4 regions of the Mesorhizobium sp. M5C.F.Ca.ET.164.01.1.1 genome follow, and region 2 is predicted to be linked to each of the others. Evidence: predicted binding sites of a transcription regulator. Region 2 holds the regulator's gene; each other region holds the start of a gene.
The links. Region 2 encodes LexA, which represses DNA repair genes until DNA is damaged. Its sites were predicted from a motif close to TGTTCNNNNTGTGTTCNG; they were not measured.
Positions count from the first base shown of each region.

Region 1: a site for LexA is predicted at 1,669-1,686, ahead of parE (DNA topoisomerase IV subunit B). Genes of this name have one in related genera too.
Region 3: a site for LexA is predicted at 1,819-1,836, ahead of EN807_RS17010 (PA0069 family radical SAM protein). Genes of this name have one in related genera too.
Region 4: a site for LexA is predicted at 1,822-1,839, ahead of EN807_RS19310 (DUF763 domain-containing protein). Genes of this name have one in related genera too.

Region 1 covers NZ_SRTG01000007.1:28,511-32,722, forward strand. The annotation lists gene parE (DNA topoisomerase IV subunit B) at 1-1,598, opposite strand, end outside; gene gcvP (aminomethyl-transferring glycine dehydrogenase) at 1,833-4,212, opposite strand, start outside.
Region 2 covers NZ_SRTG01000007.1:227,065-231,276, reverse strand. The annotation lists gene moaC (cyclic pyranopterin monophosphate synthase MoaC) at 1-473, shown strand, start outside; gene glp (gephyrin-like molybdotransferase Glp) at 473-1,678, shown strand; gene lexA (transcriptional repressor LexA) at 1,783-2,520, shown strand; gene EN807_RS28095 (ComEC/Rec2 family competence protein) at 2,514-4,212, opposite strand, start outside.
Region 3 covers NZ_SRTG01000002.1:47,921-52,132, reverse strand. The annotation lists gene EN807_RS17020 (cyclase family protein) at 86-1,015, opposite strand; gene EN807_RS17015 (glycosyltransferase) at 1,253-1,759, opposite strand; gene EN807_RS17010 (PA0069 family radical SAM protein) at 1,911-3,065, shown strand; gene EN807_RS17005 (ribonuclease HII) at 3,221-3,916, shown strand; gene EN807_RS17000 (F0F1 ATP synthase subunit B) at 4,156-4,212, opposite strand, start outside.
Region 4 covers NZ_SRTG01000002.1:548,380-552,591, reverse strand. The annotation lists gene EN807_RS19315 (PPC domain-containing DNA-binding protein) at 1-417, shown strand, start outside; gene EN807_RS19310 (DUF763 domain-containing protein) at 470-1,732, opposite strand; gene EN807_RS19305 (hypothetical protein) at 1,900-2,142, opposite strand; gene EN807_RS19300 (GFA family protein) at 2,173-2,610, opposite strand; gene EN807_RS19295 (alpha-ketoglutarate-dependent dioxygenase AlkB) at 2,607-3,239, opposite strand; gene EN807_RS19290 (KTSC domain-containing protein) at 3,391-3,606, shown strand; gene EN807_RS19280 (Ku protein) at 4,079-4,212, shown strand, end outside.

The DNA.
Region 1 (4,212 bases), 200 kb from region 2:
CGCAGATCCTGATCGCGGTACTTCGAGCGTGTGCCACAGCCAAGCGCCTGGATCAGGTCGGAAATCTGCTGGTTGCCGGCAAGTTTGTCGTTGCCGGCGCTAGCGACGTTGAGGATTTTGCCGCGCAGCGGCAGCACCGCCTGGCTGGCGCGATCGCGCGCCTGTTTCGCCGAGCCGCCGGCCGAATCGCCCTCGACGATGAAGAGTTCTGCGCCGGCCGCGGCATTCTGCGTGCAGTCGGCGAGCTTGCCGGGCAGCCGCAGCTTGCGCACCGCGCTCTTGCGCGAGACTTCCTTTTCCTGGCGCCGGCGCACCCGCTCGTCGGCACGCGCGATCACCCATTCGAGCAGCTTGGAAGCTTCCTGCGGATTATCGGCCAGCCAGTGATCGAAGGGGTCGCGGATGGCGGTCTCGACGATCCTGATCGCTTCGATCGTGGCCAGCCTGTCCTTGGTCTGACCGACGAATTCCGGCTCGCGGATGAACACAGACAGCATGCCTGCCGCTGAGATCATGACGTCTTCCGACGTGACGATCGATGCACGCTTGTTGCCGACCAGCTCGGCATAGGCGCGCAAGCCGCGCGTCAAGACGTTGCGGAAGCCGGCCTCGTGCGTGCCGCCTTCGCCGGTCGGAATGGTGTTGCAGTAGGAATTGAGGAACCCGTCGCCGCCGAACCAGGTCACCGCCCATTCGAGCGAGCCGTGGCCGCCTTGCCTGTCGCTTTTGCCGGCGAAGATTTCGCGCGTGACCTGGAATTCGTCGCCGAGCGAGGCTTTCAGATAGTCCTTAAGGCCACCGGGAAAATGGAACTCGGCCTTAGCCGGCGTCGTGTCCTTCTCCTTGATCAGCGACGGATCGCAGGTCCAGCGGATCTCGACGCCGCCGAACAGATAGGCCTTCGAGCGCGTCATGCGGTAGAGCCGCGCCGGCTCGAATGCTGCACCCTTGCCAAAGATCTGCTCGTCGGGGTGGAAGCGTATCCTGGTGCCGCGCCGGTTATGTACCTCGCCGAGTTGCTCCAGGCCGGTCACCGGAACGCCGCGCGAAAAACGCTGGCGATAGAGCTGGCGCCCACGCGCGACCTCGACCTCGAGATGGTCCGACAGCGCGTTGACGACGGAGACGCCGACGCCGTGCAGGCCGCCCGAGGTCTCGTAGACCTTGCTGTCGAACTTGCCGCCCGAATGCAGCGTAGTCATGATGACTTCGAGCGCCGGCTTCTTGAATTTCGGATGCGGATCGACCGGAATGCCGCGGCCATTGTCGGTCACCGCCAGATATCCATCGGCCGAAAGCTCGACATCGATGAAGGTCGCGTGGCCGGCGACCGCCTCGTCCATCGAATTGTCGATGACCTCGGCGAACAAATGGTGCATCGCCTTGTCGTCGGTGCCGCCGATATACATTCCGGGCCGCCGCCGCACCGGCTCCAGCCCTTCCAGAACCTCGATGTCGGCGGCGCTATAGCTCTCGCTGCCGTCGCGGGATGCCGGGCGCTTCGCCGCCTGCACCAGCGGGTCGGCCGGGCGAGCGGTGGCGCGAACCGGTTGCGGCTGCTTGTCCATAGTGCCGAAAAGATCGTTGTTGTCGTCCATGCTGGTCCTGGATTGCGATGCTGCGAATCACCGCTCGATACTGCCACGCTTTTTGCGGGCAGGCGACGGAGGTTCCTGTTACGTTCGAGGATAGAGCCTCTTACTGCAAAACCATCCGGCAACCAAGCGGCGGAAATGGGTCGAAACTCCGGCCATAGGGGTTTGCCGTCTCGGCCACCCTCATTGCCTATGCGCGGGAAATGAGGGGGCAGTCTGCCTCGCAGTCGACTGGTTCTATTCCGCCGCCCCCAGATACTCCGACAGCGGCGGACAGGAGCAGACGAGGTTGCGGTCGCCGGCGACATTGTCGATGCGCGACACCGGCGGCCAGTATTTGGCTGATGTGTCGGCATCACCGGCGGGGTAGGCCGCCTCCAGGCGCGAATAGGGATGGGGCCACTGGCCGGCCAGCGTCTCGGCCGCCGTGTGCGGCGCATTGACCAGTGGATTGTCGGCCAAGGGCCATTCGCCTTTCGCCACCTTGGCTGCCTCGCCTGATATCGCGATCATCGCCTCGCAGAAGCGATCGAGCTCGCTCTTGGGCTCGGACTCGGTCGGCTCGACCATTAGCGTGCCGGCCACCGGAAACGACATGGTCGGCGCATGGAAACCATAATCGATCAGCCGCTTGGCCATATCGTCGACGCTGATGCCGGAGCTCTCCTTGAGCACGCGGGTGTCGAGGATGCACTCATGGGCGATGCGATCGTGCCTGCCCTTGTAGAGGAGCGGGAAGTGCGGCGCGAGCCGCGTCGCCACGTAGTTGGCGGAAACAATCGCCGTCTCGGTGGCCTGCTTGAGGCCGGCAGCGCCCATCATGCGGATATACATCCAGGTGATCGGCAGGATCGAAGCGCTGCCGAACGGTGCGGCCGACACGGCATGGCCCGAGCCTTCGGTGACGTGGCCGGGCAGATACGGTCTCAGATGCGCCTTGACGCCGATCGGGCCGACGCCGGGACCGCCGCCGCCATGCGGGATGCAGAAGGTCTTGTGCAGGTTCATGTGGCAGACATCGGCGCCGATGTCGCCGGGGCGAGCGAGGCCGACCAAGGCGTTGAGGTTGGCGCCGTCGAAATAGACCTGGGCGCCATGCTCGTGAATGAGGGCGCAGAGGTGGCGCGCGCCTTCCTCGTATACGCCATGCGTCGAAGGATAGGTGAACATAAGCGCGGCCAGATTCTTGGAATGCTCATTGGCTTTGGCACTCATATCTTCCATATCGATATTACCATCCTCGGTGCAGCGCACGACGACGACGCTCATGCCGGCCATCGCCGCACTCGCCGGATTGGTGCCATGCGCGGATGACGGGATCAGGCAGACGGTGCGGTGGCCTTCGCCGCGCGAGCGGTGATAGCTGCGGATGGCGAGCAGCCCGGCGTACTCGCCCTGGCTGCCGGCATTGGGCTGCAGGCTGACCGCATCGAAGCCAGTGATCTCCGACAGCCAGCCTTCCAGTTCGCCGACCATCGCGCGATAGCCTGCCGACTGCCCGGCCGGCGCGAATGGATGCAGATTGGCGACGCTTGGCCAGCTCACCGGCATCATCTCGGCGGCGGCGTTGAGCTTCATCGTGCAGGAGCCGAGCGGGATCATGGCGCGGTCGAGCGCCAGGTCCTTGTCGGCCAGCCGGCGCAAGAAGCGCATCATCTCAGTTTCCGAGTGGTTTTCGTGGAAGACCGGCTGGCTGAGAAACGCCTTATCGCGTGGCTTGCCCGGAGTGGTGCTGGTGCCAGCAGCGCCTGCCTTGGCGCCGAACAGTGCTGCGATGGCGTCCAGATCGGCATCGGTCGAGGTCTCGTCGAAGCTGATGCCGACGTGGTCGGCGTCGATGACGCGCAGCAATCGGCCGGTCTTTTCAGCAGCGGCGGCGATCGCGCCGGCTCTGCCGTTCACTTCCACCGTCACCGTGTCGAAGCGGCTTGCGCCAAGCACCGAAGTTCCTGACGCAGTGAGACCGGTTGCCAGCCGGTTAGCCAATGAATGGATTCGGCCGGCAATCGCCTGCAGCCCGGCAGGGCCGTGCCAGATCGCATAGGCCGTCGCCATGTTTGCGAGCAGCGCCTGCGCGGTGCAGATGTTGGAGGTCGCCTTGTCGCGGCGGATATGCTGTTCGCGCGTTTGCAGCGCAAGGCGATAGCCGGGGCGGCCCTTGCTATCGGTGGATTGGCCGACAAGGCGGCCGGGCATCAGCCGAGTCAGCCTGTCGGAAACGGCGCAATAGGCGGCATGCGGCCCGCCAAAGCCCATCGGCACGCCAAAGCGCTGCATCGGGCCGACGGCGATGTCGGCGCCAAGCGTAGCCGGCGCGTCGGTCAGCGTCAGGCCGAGCGGATCGGCAATGAAAACGATCAGCGCGCCGGTGGCGCGGGCCTTCTCGATTACCGCCTTGTGGTCGCCATAGACGCCAAACGTATCAGGCCAGGAGACCAGCAGAGCGGCGGTGTTGTCGTCGATCGTGTCGCCGTCGACCTCGATGCCGAGCGGCTCGGCGCGGGTGCGCACGACGTCGAGCGTCTGCGGGTGCGGCGTGCCGGCAAGCGCCACCTTGGTCCGCTTGTCGCGATGATGGCGCAACGCAATGCCGACCGCCTCGGCCACCGCCGTCGCC
Region 2 (4,212 bases):
CCGCACAGGGTGAAGCCAACATGGTCGATGTCGGCGACAAGGCTGAGACGACGCGCACGGCGATCGCCCAGGGTCTTGTCTCGATGCTGCCGGAGACGCTGAAAATGATTCTCGACGGCGATGCCAAGAAGGGCGACGTGCTGGGCACGGCGCGCATCGCCGGCATCATGGCGGCCAAGAGGACGCATGAGCTGATCCCGCTCTGCCATCCGCTGCTGTTGACCAAGGTATCCGTTGACATCGAACCGGACGCGACGCTGCCAGGCCTGAAGGTCACGGCGCTAGCCCGCGTCACAGGTAAGACCGGCGTCGAGATGGAAGCGCTGACCGCCGTCTCGGTCGCCTGCCTGACCATCTATGACATGGCCAAGGCGGTCGACCGCGCCATGGTGATCTCGGGCATTAGGCTGGTGGAAAAGACCGGCGGCAAATCCGGCGACTACAAGGCGGACGCCAAGGGGGCAGGCCAATAATGGCACTGCTTCCGGTCGCCGAGGCGCTCGAGCGCCTGCTTGAGGATGCTGCGCCCTTGCAAGCTGAATGCGTCGCCCTTATGGACGCCGCCGACCGCGTGCTGGCGGAGCCGCTTCTGGCGCTCCGCACCCAGCCGCCGTTCGACGCGTCCGCCATGGACGGCTACGCCGTGCGGGCCGAGGACGTCGCGTTCGTGCCCGCAAGACTTTCGGTGATCGGCATGGCGCCAGCCGGACGCGGCTTTGCCGGAACAGTCGGCCCGGCGCAGGCCGTGCGCATCTTCACCGGCGCGCCGCTTCCTGCAGGCGCCGACACCATCGTCATCCAGGAGAATGCCAGGGATCTCGGCGGCGGCAGCGTCGAAGTGACCGCGTCGACGGTCGAAGGCCGCAACATCCGCCGCCTCGGGCTCGATTTCTCGAAGGGCGACGTTCTGCTGGAGAAAGGCCGCCCGCTTGATCCGGCGGCATTGTCGCTGGCGGCGTCGGCCAACCACCCGCAGGTCAGCGTGGTGAAACGGCCGCTGGTCGCCATCATCGCCACCGGCGACGAATTGCTGCCGCCGGGCAGCAACCTTGGCCCCGACCAGATCATCTCGTCCAATGCCTATGGCGTCGCCGCCGCGGCCCGCTCGGTCGGCGCCAGCGCGCTCGATCTCGGCATCGCCCCCGACCGCAAGGAGGCGATCGCCACGCTGGTGAAACAAGCGGTCGACGCAGGCGCCGACGTCATCGTCACGCTGGGCGGCGCCTCGGTCGGCGACCATGACCTGGTCCATGACGTGCTGACCGGTGAAGGCATGACGCTCGATTTCTGGAAAATCGCCATGCGGCCCGGCAAGCCGCTGATGTTCGGGCGGATGGGCGACATCCGCTGCATCGGCCTGCCTGGCAATCCGGTGGCGAGCCTGGTCTGCACGCAGCTCTTTCTGAAGCCGCTGCTTGCGCGGCTCGGCGGCCGCGCCTTCCGGCAGGACATGCGTCAGGCGCGGCTCGGCGCCGCCATGTCGGCCAACGATCTCAGGCAGGACTATGTACGCGCGGTGGTGAAGGAAGAAGCCGGCACGCCACTGGCAACCCCGTTCGGCATCCAGGATTCCTCGATGCTCAAAATGCTGGCCGACGCCAACGGGCTGATCGTGCGCGAGCCATTCGCTCCCCCAGCCGCGACGGGAGCCGCGTGCAGCGTGCTGATGCTACGCTGAACAAAACGTCAACACATTCATTAAACTTTAAACGGTTGCGGAACACAACTGGAACAGATAGTGTTTGTTCTGGGTTTGTTTTTCTGATTCTGTTGGGGGTTGCGATGCTGACACGCAAACAACATGAACTGCTGATGTTCATCCACGAGCGGCTGAAGGAAAGCGGCATTCCGCCCTCGTTCGACGAGATGAAGGAAGCGCTCGACCTCGCCTCCAAGTCGGGGATCCATCGGCTGATCACGGCGCTGGAGGAGCGCGGTTTCATTCGCCGCCTGCCTAACCGGGCCCGCGCGCTGGAGGTGCTGCGCCTGCCTGATTCGATCGCGCCCGGCCTCAATGCGGCGCGCAAATTCTCGCCAAGCGTCATTCAGGGCAGCCTTGGGCAGGGCAGCCTCGGACGACAGATCAAACCGGCGCCTTCGCGCCTGCCCGCGGCCGGCAATGACGACGACGTCGTTGCCACCATCTCCATACCGGTGATGGGCCGCATCGCTGCCGGTGTGCCGATCGACGCCATCCAGCACCAGACGCATTCGATCTCGGTACCACCGGACATGATCACCGGCGGCACGCACTACGCACTGGAGGTCAAGGGTGATTCGATGATCGAGGCCGGCATTTTCGACGGCGACACGGTCATCATCCGCAACGCCGACACCGCCCAGCCTGGCGAGATCATCGTCGCCTTGGTCGACGAGGAGGAAGCGACGCTGAAGCGGTTCCGCCGCAAGGGCGCCTCGATCGCACTGGAAGCCGCCAATCCGGCCTATGAGACGCGCATCTTCGGGCCGGACCGGGTCAAGGTGCAAGGCAAGCTCGTCGGACTGATCCGGCGTTACTGAGCGGCAGGCTTGTTGGGTTTCTCGGCCCTGCGGTATGGCGGCAAGCCCCTCGCCTCGCGCGAAAATCTCCGCTGCTCGTGCCAAGGCCTATATGGCTGTCTGACGGCAAAACGGATTTCTGCGCGCGTCGTCGCTGATAGCGGATCGAAGAAGACAGCGGCACTGCCCATGCGAGCGAGCTGCCGTTTGGTAACGACGAGAACCAGCGGATTGCGGCAGGGATCATAATAGGCTGTGGCATCGTCGATGACGATCAAATCCGCAAACGCACAGGCTGGCCGTGCGGTTTTGCGGTCGTCGGCGAGTGCGATGATCGCGCCGGACGGGTGCCGGGCGAGGCACAGGCCGGCAGTGCAGTAGAAGGGCGCTCCCGGCGGCAGGTCGGCCGGGTCGGCGATGTCGAACCGCACGTCTCCTTTTTCGAATGTCTCTGGCTCGACAATGGTCGCTGAAACCAGCGCATGTTTCCAGTTGTCGGTGGTGAATTCGTTCGAACGAACCCGGTTGACGGCAAGTTCGCCGCCGCCGATCGGCAGCGCCACCAGATGCGCATCTTCCGAAATCAGCACATCGGGGGTGCGCGTGTCGGAAATCGTCAGCAGGCCGGCGAGCGCAAAGGGAAGTGCCGCAAGCCGCAACCATGTCGTCGCCATCGTGGCGATGACCAGGGCGACCGTCACCAGCAGAACCGACTGCAACGAGATCAGCCCGACTGCATCGACCGGCGACCGCTCGGAAATCCATCCCGATATTGCGATCATGGCCGTCAGTCCCTTGCCCATCATGTAGAGGAAAGGTCCGTCGAAGCCGAAAGGCATTGCCAGAGCGCTGAGGACGGCCAGGAACATGACGACCGTGACGATTGGCATGACCGCCAGATTGGCGAACAGGCTAAGCGGCGATACGCGCTGGAAGTGCCAGATGGCGAAGAGCGCGGTGGCGCTGCCGGCAATGATGGAGGTCATTGCGATGGTACCTGTCCCAGCGGCGAGTTTTCGCGTGACGAAAGCGACCGGCGACCGTCGCTGTGGCGGCGCCGTGGCCCTGTCGGTACGATAGTCGGACCAGCCGGCATAGGCGCCCACGAGAGCAGCAGTCGCGGCGAAGGACATCTGGAAGCTTGGGCCGACCACCTCGTGCGGCGAAACGACGATGACGGCGATGGCAGAAATCGTCAGATTGCGCATGGTAAGTGCCGCTCGGTCGAACAGCACGGCGACAAGCATTACCGCCAGCATGATGAAGCTGCGTTCAGCCGCGACCACGATACCGGAAAAAATGAGATAGGCAGCGATGGAAAGGAGTGCGGCAGCAGCCGCATATTTTTTGACCGGCCGGCGTGACGAAAAATCGGGAAACAGCGCAAAGACGCCGCGCAGCAATCCCATGATCGTGCCGGCGACAAGCGCCATGTGCAGGCCGGAAATCGAGATGATGTGGTAGATGCCGGTGCGCCGCATCGATTCGTTTATCTCTTCGGGAATGCCGGCACGCACGCCGACCATCAGTGCGGCGGCAATCTCCCCCTCGGCGCCACCAATGCTGTCCCTGATATGGTCGGCAATGTTTTCGCGCGCCTTTTCGATCGAAGAAGAAAGGCGCGCGGCGAACGGCGCATCCTCGGAAACGACGATCTTCGGATTGCCGAGGAAAAAGCCACTGGCACCGATACCGGCGAAATAGCTGTCAAAG
Region 3 (4,212 bases), on a different contig from region 2:
TCTGGACCTTTTGTCCCGACTTACGCGACAAATCGCGCGGAATGGGACGCGCCAAGCCGGCCGCCCCCGATGATATCGCCAGCGATCAGGGCGTTGGACGGAAGACGCCATTCTCGTCGCGCTTGAGCGGTGCGGTTTGCCGGGAAAGCGGCACGCCAGGCGCTTCGATGACCGAAACGCCCTCCGTCCAGTCGGGGGGTGCAATAGCGACGTAACGCGCATAGCCGCCTGACCCGCCGAGCGGCTTGGCAAAGCCGATTGTGACCAACGCCCCGGCCTCTGGCACCTTATCGAGATTTGCAACGCCTTCTGCCTGGGTGAAATCGTTGTGAAGCAGCCAATATTCGCCCTCGAGATTGGGCGTGGTGTCGGTGTCGAGCGGCTCATGACCATGAAACAGGATCTTCCGCTCCAGATGCAGTAACTTCAGTGCGTCCAAACTGACGCCTGGAAACGGCTTCTGGTTGAAGCGGGCGGCATCGGACCATTTCTTGTACCAATCCGAACGCACGAAGACGACCGAACCCTCCGGTATGCGGCCGTGCTCCTTTTCCCACTCCTCGATGTCGGCGACCTGGAGGTGATAGCCTTCGTCAGTCTGCACCTTGCCGCTGATGTCGATCACGACGAGCGGCCGCACGGCATAAGTGGCCGGCAGGTCGCTGATCGTTGCACCGAGCGGGTTCCAGTGGGAGGGCGGATCGAGTTGCGTGCCATACTGGTCCGTCGTCAACTCGTAGGCGCTCGCGACGAACCCATGCTTGTCGTAGGTGAACTCTTCGCCGGCCTTGACGTAGCCCTCGATATCCTTGCCGGCGACAGTCGGTTTGAACTTGGCATTGGCGAAACCCGGCCATACGGGCTGCACGGGCTCGAAGGCGTGGGTCAGATCGATGTACCTGGCCGATTTGAGCGTGTTCTCATAAATCGACCAAAGGGACGACTCCTGCGCCACCGCGATCGTCGGCACTGACCAAGCGGCTGCCAGCAAGGCGATACGAACGAATACATTCATCTGCAATCTCCCCGAAATGTCGCCGAGTATCGCGAGTTTCCCGCAGCACGACAAGCATAGTGCATTCCTCCCAGGAGTGTCGCGGCAATACGGCTTCCGGCAGGCCGTTTTCCGCCCACGGTTTGCGCGCCGTCTAATCCCAGACAAGCTACCGGTCTGATAAAAAGACGACCTCGGCAAAATTTCACTTCGGCGAAGGACGCGACCTTCCCTCGCCCGCTTACCGGGAGAGAGGACCTACTTCGCCGGCGCCACCCAGATCTCGGCGTCGAGCCTCTTGGTCGCGAGGCCGCGCGCGATGGCTTCGGCGCTGCGGGCGTTTTTCGACAGGGCCGCAGCTTGACGCTTGCTGATCACCAGCCCTTCGGCCAATGCCCGGTTTCCCGAAAAGACCCGCGACAGGAACGGCACGCGGCTGCCGCGCGCCCGCGAGAACCGCGCCGGCATGGTTTGTCTGGCGGTGTGGGCGACGACCTCGTCGATCCAGCCCTCCGCCAGCCGTGCGCCCGGTTCCAGCAGCAGCAGCCAGTCGCCCTTGGCCTGTCTGATGCCGGCAGCAATGCCACCGCTCGCCACATAAAGGCAACCGGCATGTTCGGCAACGCGGTGCGTCTGGTCGGTCGAGCCGGTGTCGCAGACGATGACATCGCGCACCACGCCCTCGACCGCGCCGCCGATCAGCGAGGCGAGCGTGCGGGCAAGTCTTTCCTCGTCATTCAGGGTCTGGATGAGAACGCTGAGCATCGTTAGCCGAATAGCGGAAAGCCGGGCGCAGCGCCAGTTTTTGCGTCGCATCATAAAAATGTTCTTGATTTGTTCTAGTAAACGAAATAGGAATAATTTCATGAACAGAGCGATTCGACAGCCAGCCGACAGTCCCTGGGAGAGGGCGAAAATGGAACAGATCGTCCGTGCCGACATTGCAGCCTTCGGAGCAGGAAGAGCCGAGATGGCCAATGCGATGATCGAACAGAGCGGGATGCGCGTGCGTCCGGAGCGCAATCGCGGCCGTTCCGCGGGCATCAATCCGTCCGGGCGGTTCGAGCCGGTCAGCCGGCATGTCTTCGACGACGGCTGGAACTCGCTGGAGGAGCTGCCGCCGTTCAAGACCGAGGTGCAGGTCGAGAAGCCGCGCACCATCATCACCCGCAACGAATCACCCGATATTTCCTTCGACCGCTCGATCAACCCCTATCGTGGCTGCGAACATGGCTGCGTCTACTGTTTCGCAAGGCCTACGCATGCCTTTATGGGCCTGTCGCCGGGGCTGGATTTCGAATCGAAGCTGTTCGCCAAGCCGGATGCGGCGCGCATGCTCGACAAGGAGCTGTCGAAGGAGGGCTACCAGCCGCGCACCATCGCCATCGGCACCAACACCGATCCCTACCAGCCCATCGAGAAGCAGTACCGGATCATGCGCGAGATCCTCGAAGTGCTGGAGGTGCGCGGCCACCCGGTCGGCATCGTCACCAAATCCGCGCTGGTGACGCGCGACATCGACATCCTGTCGCGCATGGCCGAGCGCGGACTGGCCAAGGTGGCGCTATCGGTGACGACGCTCGACCGCATGCTGGCGCGCACCATGGAACCCCGCGCCTCGACGCCGACCAAGCGGCTGGAGGCGATCAGGCAGCTTTCGGATGCCGGCATTCCGGCCTCTGTCATGGTCGCACCGATCGTCCCTGGGCTGACCGACCAGGAGATGGAGCGCATCCTCGATTCAGCCTACGCGGCGGGCGCGCGTGAGGCGGGCTACGTCCTGCTGCGCCTACCGCTGGAGGTCGCGCCGATCTTCAAGGATTGGCTGCTGCGCCATTATCCCGACCGCTACCGTCACGTGATGTCGCTGATCCGCTCGATGCGCGACGGCAAGGATTACGATTCGGAATGGGGCAAGCGCATGAAAGGCTCCGGACCCTATGCCTGGCAGATCGGCCGACGCTTCGAGATCGCCGCCAAAAGGCTTGGTCTCAACGCCGAGCGGCGGTCGCTCAGGACCGACCAGTTCGTCGCCGCGGCCAAGGCAACCGAGCAACTGATGCTGCTTTGAAGACATCCTGTGCCGCCGTTGCCGGCGGCAGATGAAAGGATCCCGTCCGGCCTGTCCTGTCCCCGGGCTTGCAGACGGTGCCCTCCGGGTCCGGTGCCCCGCCCGACCCGGAGGGGCTTGCGGAGAATCGGAGCCGATGCGAACCTCGCCGCAACATGGCTCGCGCGCGTTCTGATTCTCCGCTTCTCTTCGAAATCGTCGAGAGACCCGATTTCTCCTTCGAGACGAAGGCGATGGCCGAAGGCCTGTGGCCGGTGGCGGGAATGGACGAGGCCGGCCGCGGCCCGCTCGCCGGGCCGGTCGTCGCGGCAGCGGTGGTGCTCGATCCCGCCAACATTCCCGATGGTCTCGACGATTCCAAGCGCCTCAGCCATCTGCAGCGCGAGGCGCTGTTCCTGAAAATCCTCGGCTCCGCTCTTGGCGTGTCGATGGCCTCGGTCAGCGCGGAAGGCATCGATGGCAGCAATATTCTCAAGGCCAGCCTCGAGGCGATGCGCCGCGCTCTGGTCGGGCTCTCGGTGCAGCCAAAGCTGGCCCTGGCCGACGGCCGAGACGTGCCGCCCGGACTGCCATGCGAAGGAAGAGCGCTGATCAAGGGCGACCAGCGCTCGCAGTCGATCGCCGCCGCCTCGATCGTCGCCAAGGTGATGCGCGACCGCATGATGTGCGGCTGCGGCAGCCATCACGCGCATTACGGCTTCGAACTGCATATGGGCTACGCCACGGTCCGCCACCGCACCGCAATCGAGGTGCACGGACCGGTGGCGCGGCTGCACCGAGCGTCCTTCGCACCGTTCCGGCTTGGCGGAACCGAGGTGCAGGACGAAGAGTGCCTTTCCGGCCTGGATTGAGCGATTCGCGATCCTCGCGGCGAATGCAGCTGAGCGCGTAATCTCCCCCTTGAGAAGGAGATGTCGCCGACGGCGACGGAAGGGGTCGCCTCGGCGGCGCTCGCATGTAAGACGAAACGCGCGGCTAGCCCCCTCTGGCCTGCCGGCCATCTCCCCTCGAGGGGGAGATTATCCTCGCCATAACAAAAAAGCCGTCAGGTTTCCCAGGCGGCCTTTCGATGACTTCTGGATGAAGTCGCTTAATTCAGCTTGGACTTGACGTCCTGCAGCGAGGCCTTGAACAGGTCGGCGCCGGC
Region 4 (4,212 bases), on a different contig from region 2:
GCCGGACAAAGGACATTCGTGGTGGTGCTTGATCCTGGCGAGGAAGCGTTCGCGGCGCTTACCTCTTTCGCGATCGATCAGGACATTGGCGGCGCCTCGCTGACCGCGCTCGGCGCCTTCGAAACGGCGACCGTCGGCTGGTTCGACTTTGGGCAAAAGACTTTTCGCAAAATCCCGGTCCGCGAACAGTGCGAGGTGCTCAGCGCGATCGGCGATGTCGCGATCGGCGACGACGGCAAGCCCAGCCTTCACATCCACGCGGTGCTCGGGTTGCGCGATGGCACCACGCGCGGCGGGCATCTGCTCGAAGGCATCGTTCGGCCGACACTCGAAGTCACTTTGGTGGAAGCGCCTGGTCACCTGCGCCGCAGAAAACGCCCGGAACTCGGGATCGCCTTGATCGATCTGGATGGCTGAAGCCGAATGCGGATCAGGCCAGGTCCGCTGAATTGCGATCCGGACCCGATTATCAGTTTTGTTTGATGTCCGCGGGCGTCTCGGGTGCGGCCTCCCAGCCGAATACGCTGCGGCCGCCGAGCAGATGCGACTGATCGAACTCTCCGGCAACGATTTCCTTCAGGCTGGGGCCTGTGGCATAGCGTTCGACCTGCCGTGATTGATCGTCGAGCCGCTTCAAGGCACCGATTTCTTCGTCGCGGCCGAGCCTGGCCTTGTGGACGGCGGACTTCAGCACACCGATCGTCTCGTCATAGACCTTCAGCGGCACAGGGAATGGATGCCTGTCCTTGCCGCCATGCGCCAGCGAGAAGCGCCCCGGATCGGAAAACCGGCATGGCGCGCCATGCAGAACCTCGGCAACCAGCGCCAGCGCCCGCACCGTGCGCGCACCGACGCCGGGGACCAGAAGAAGATCGGAGAAATCGGCGGGGCCACGCTCGGCAGCCGCCGCCATGTTCCCATGAAGGCGGCGCATGACGACATCGCTTTCGCGAACATCGTGGTGTGCCGGCATGACCAGGTGCGGCAGCATTGGCTGTTCGGGCTCCGGCGCTGCAGCCACGTCATGCTCAAGCGCGGCGAATACCCTCAGAATGCGATCCGGTCCGAGGTCCTGCAGGAGTTCCAGCTGTCCCTTGCGCGAAGCGTCGGCGCGGCGGTCGGTCAGATTGACGATCTCGCCCTGGTTGGCGCCCTCGATGGCGGCATGCGGCTGGTCGACGAAGCTCTTCAGGCCTTCGGACAGCCAGTGATAGCGGCGCGCCACCTTGCTGTCGCCGTTCATGCCCTGCTGCACCACGACCCAGTCGCCATCATTGGTCACGATAAAGCCATGCAGATAGAGGTCGAAGCCGTCCTGAACGGCGGCGCTGTCAACCTTGGCGACGAGCCGGCTGGCAGTTGCCAGGCCTGTTCCGTCGAAGCCGACGCGCTCGCCGATCACGGCAAGCTCGTGCGGGGTCTTGCGTGAATGCGCGCCGCGGCCGCCGCACACGTGAATACCAAGTTCGCCGGAGAGCGGAGCCAACCCGCGTTTCAAGGCGCCGATGACGCTGGTCGTGATGCCGGATGAATGCCAGTCCATCCCCATGACGGCGCCAAACGATTGGAACCAGAAGGGATGCGCCAGTCGGCGCAGCAACTCCTCGCGACCGTAGTGGTGAATGATCGCCTCGCACATGACCGCGCCAAGGCGTGTCATCCGGTCGCCGAGCCATTTCGGTACGCGTCCGCCATGAAGTGGAAGGTCTGCGCTACCCGATCGTTGTGCCAAATCTTGCTGCCTGTTGCCGATCTATGCCTTGCGCTCGACAGATATATCGAAAGCGGCGTGAAGAAGCGATGCCCGTTTCAGGCTGCCGATGCTCGATTCTGGTTCCCGGCCCGCTCACTGTAGCGGTTATCGGGCACTGTAACGGCTATCGGGCCTCGCTGAGGACATCAAAACTTTTCGATCTCGCAATGCTCACCCACCAATGCCAACAAATCCGTCGGCGGCGGTGCCTTGTCAGGCCGCCTCCAACTGATCTCGAACGACACCACCGGCCTGTCGCGATCTGGGCGCCGCTCCATTCCAACCAGGCGTGCTCGATAACCGGAAGGCCCGGCGATCGTGTCAAGCTCTTCATGATCCGCCGCCTTCCAGGTGAGCGCCAAAATAGCGTGGTGTTCGCGCAGTATCACCAGATCGACCCATCGGCGGCGTTTTGCTGGTTACCGATCGGCGGGATTTCCGACCGCCTGATCGCGCCGCCTTGAATATCTTCCCACACGTGGCAGATCGTCACGAAATTCCACCCACGGCAGCTTCATGTCCCAATAGGCATGAGCCTGCGGCGCAAAACGTTCGGGGTGGTCGAAGAAGCCGATCGTCACATAGAGTTCTTCGGGAAGCCCCTGGTCGAGATAGGCTATGGATGTCCCGCAATCGGCGCAGAAGGTGCGGAGCACGCCTGGGGTCCTCGAGAACGTCTTCGGCGTGCCGGTCAGCAATTTGAGCTGGGCCGGTCGATAGCCGACCCAGACGGTCAGCGGGCTCCCTATGGCCTTGCGGCAATCGTCGTCGTGATCGGAGCAGATCCAGAACGGGTCGCCATGCATCTCAGCCGTTATCGAACCGCAAAAACAGGAGCCGGTCTCGATCCTGGTCATCGAACTGTCGCTTCTGATCGAGGCGACCGTTGCGGGTGCAGAGTCCGCAGGGTGATGGAGTAGCGGTGCTCGGAAAGCGGCGGGATGCTGTGCTGCCATTCGGTGCGCGCCGGTCCCGTCATCAGGTAAGCCGACCTTGGCTCGATGATGATGGTCTGGCGATCCCATCCAACGCCGTTCTTCCGGCGGAGCCGAAAGCTGCAGGGCGCAAGAAGAGAAACGCCGGCCACGGCATCGAACTGCGGCTTGTCGCGATGCCAGCCGATACCCGCGCCGGGCCGGTACTCGTTGATCAAGACCTGCACGAAAGCATCGGCGGGCAGCCGCGCAAATGCCGCCACCTTGTCCCTGAGCGGCATCAGAAAAGCAGGGATAGGCGGCGCCTCGATGACTTTGCGTTGGTCAAAATCGTAGCGCAGGCCAAAACCGGCGACGCGCCGGTTTGCGAGATGGCCATGAAAGTCGAAAGGCTGGAAGGCGAGACTTTCGAGCTGCCGCACTAGCTCGGCCTCTTCCTCCGCGGTGATCAGCTCCGGCTGATAGTGAAATCCTTCCGGCAGATCGTTGGGCGCACGAAACAGGTCGCCTTGGCCAGCGAATTCCGGCTGCTTGGTTTTGAGCGATGGCATCAACCCTAATTGGTGAAGCCGGCCGGCGGCGGCAAGACCGGAGGCGTCGAGCCCGCTTGATCATCGTCCCATATCTTCACGAGACGGAACCTGGCTTGCCGGGGCGGGTTATTGCCCAGACGCGTCGAGTGTTGGGGTCGAGTGTTGGGAAATGCCTTCAGCCGCTATCCAACGTATGAATTACGATCCGGCGACGAGGACCCTCTCAGTATGGTTCGTCCCAAGCGGATATCGCTACGATTACCACGACGTGCCGCAGCAGACCTACGCTGCATTCCGCAACGCCACGGCAAAAGGTCGGTTCTTCAACGCGTTCATTCGCGATCGATATAGGTACCATCTGGTCGAGCAGAGCCAGTCGGGGTGAGACCGGGTGCCTTGTCGCCGGTAATGAAACCGGGAATGCCTGCCTCATAGGGTCCGGTCGCCATCCGACCGTTTATTGCGCCGGCGGGGTTCCGGGTTGATCGCCGCCCGTGGTCGTCTTGGGCCTTGGATCCTTGTCGACCTCGGGATTTGGGTCGACGGTGTTGGTATTGCTCTGTGTCGGTTCAGTGGTGTTGCCCTGTATCGGTCCGGCCTCGTTGCTGCAACTCGCCAAAGCCAGAGCCGCCACCAGGGCCGACAAAAATGATAGCCTCGTCATCGATAGTCTCATCATGGCCAACCGCTCCACTTTCTGCTCGACAACGGCGGGTCGTGAATTTGGTTGCAGCGGAATGGGTTGTCTGCTGGCCCAGGACCCTTCTGATCGTCACCGTGTAGGCGCCAAAGGAACAAATCTCGGCGCCGCCACGTTGCATTTCCATTGCAATGCTTGTGACAGAGAGGCTAACGTCTTGGCGCCGAGAGCAAATTGGAAGGGTTTTCTGAAAATTGGAGAACTCAGCTGCCCGGTGGCGCTCTATACGGCTGCCTCAACCTCAGAGCGGATCGCTTTCCACACAATAAACCGCGCCACGGGCCATAGGGT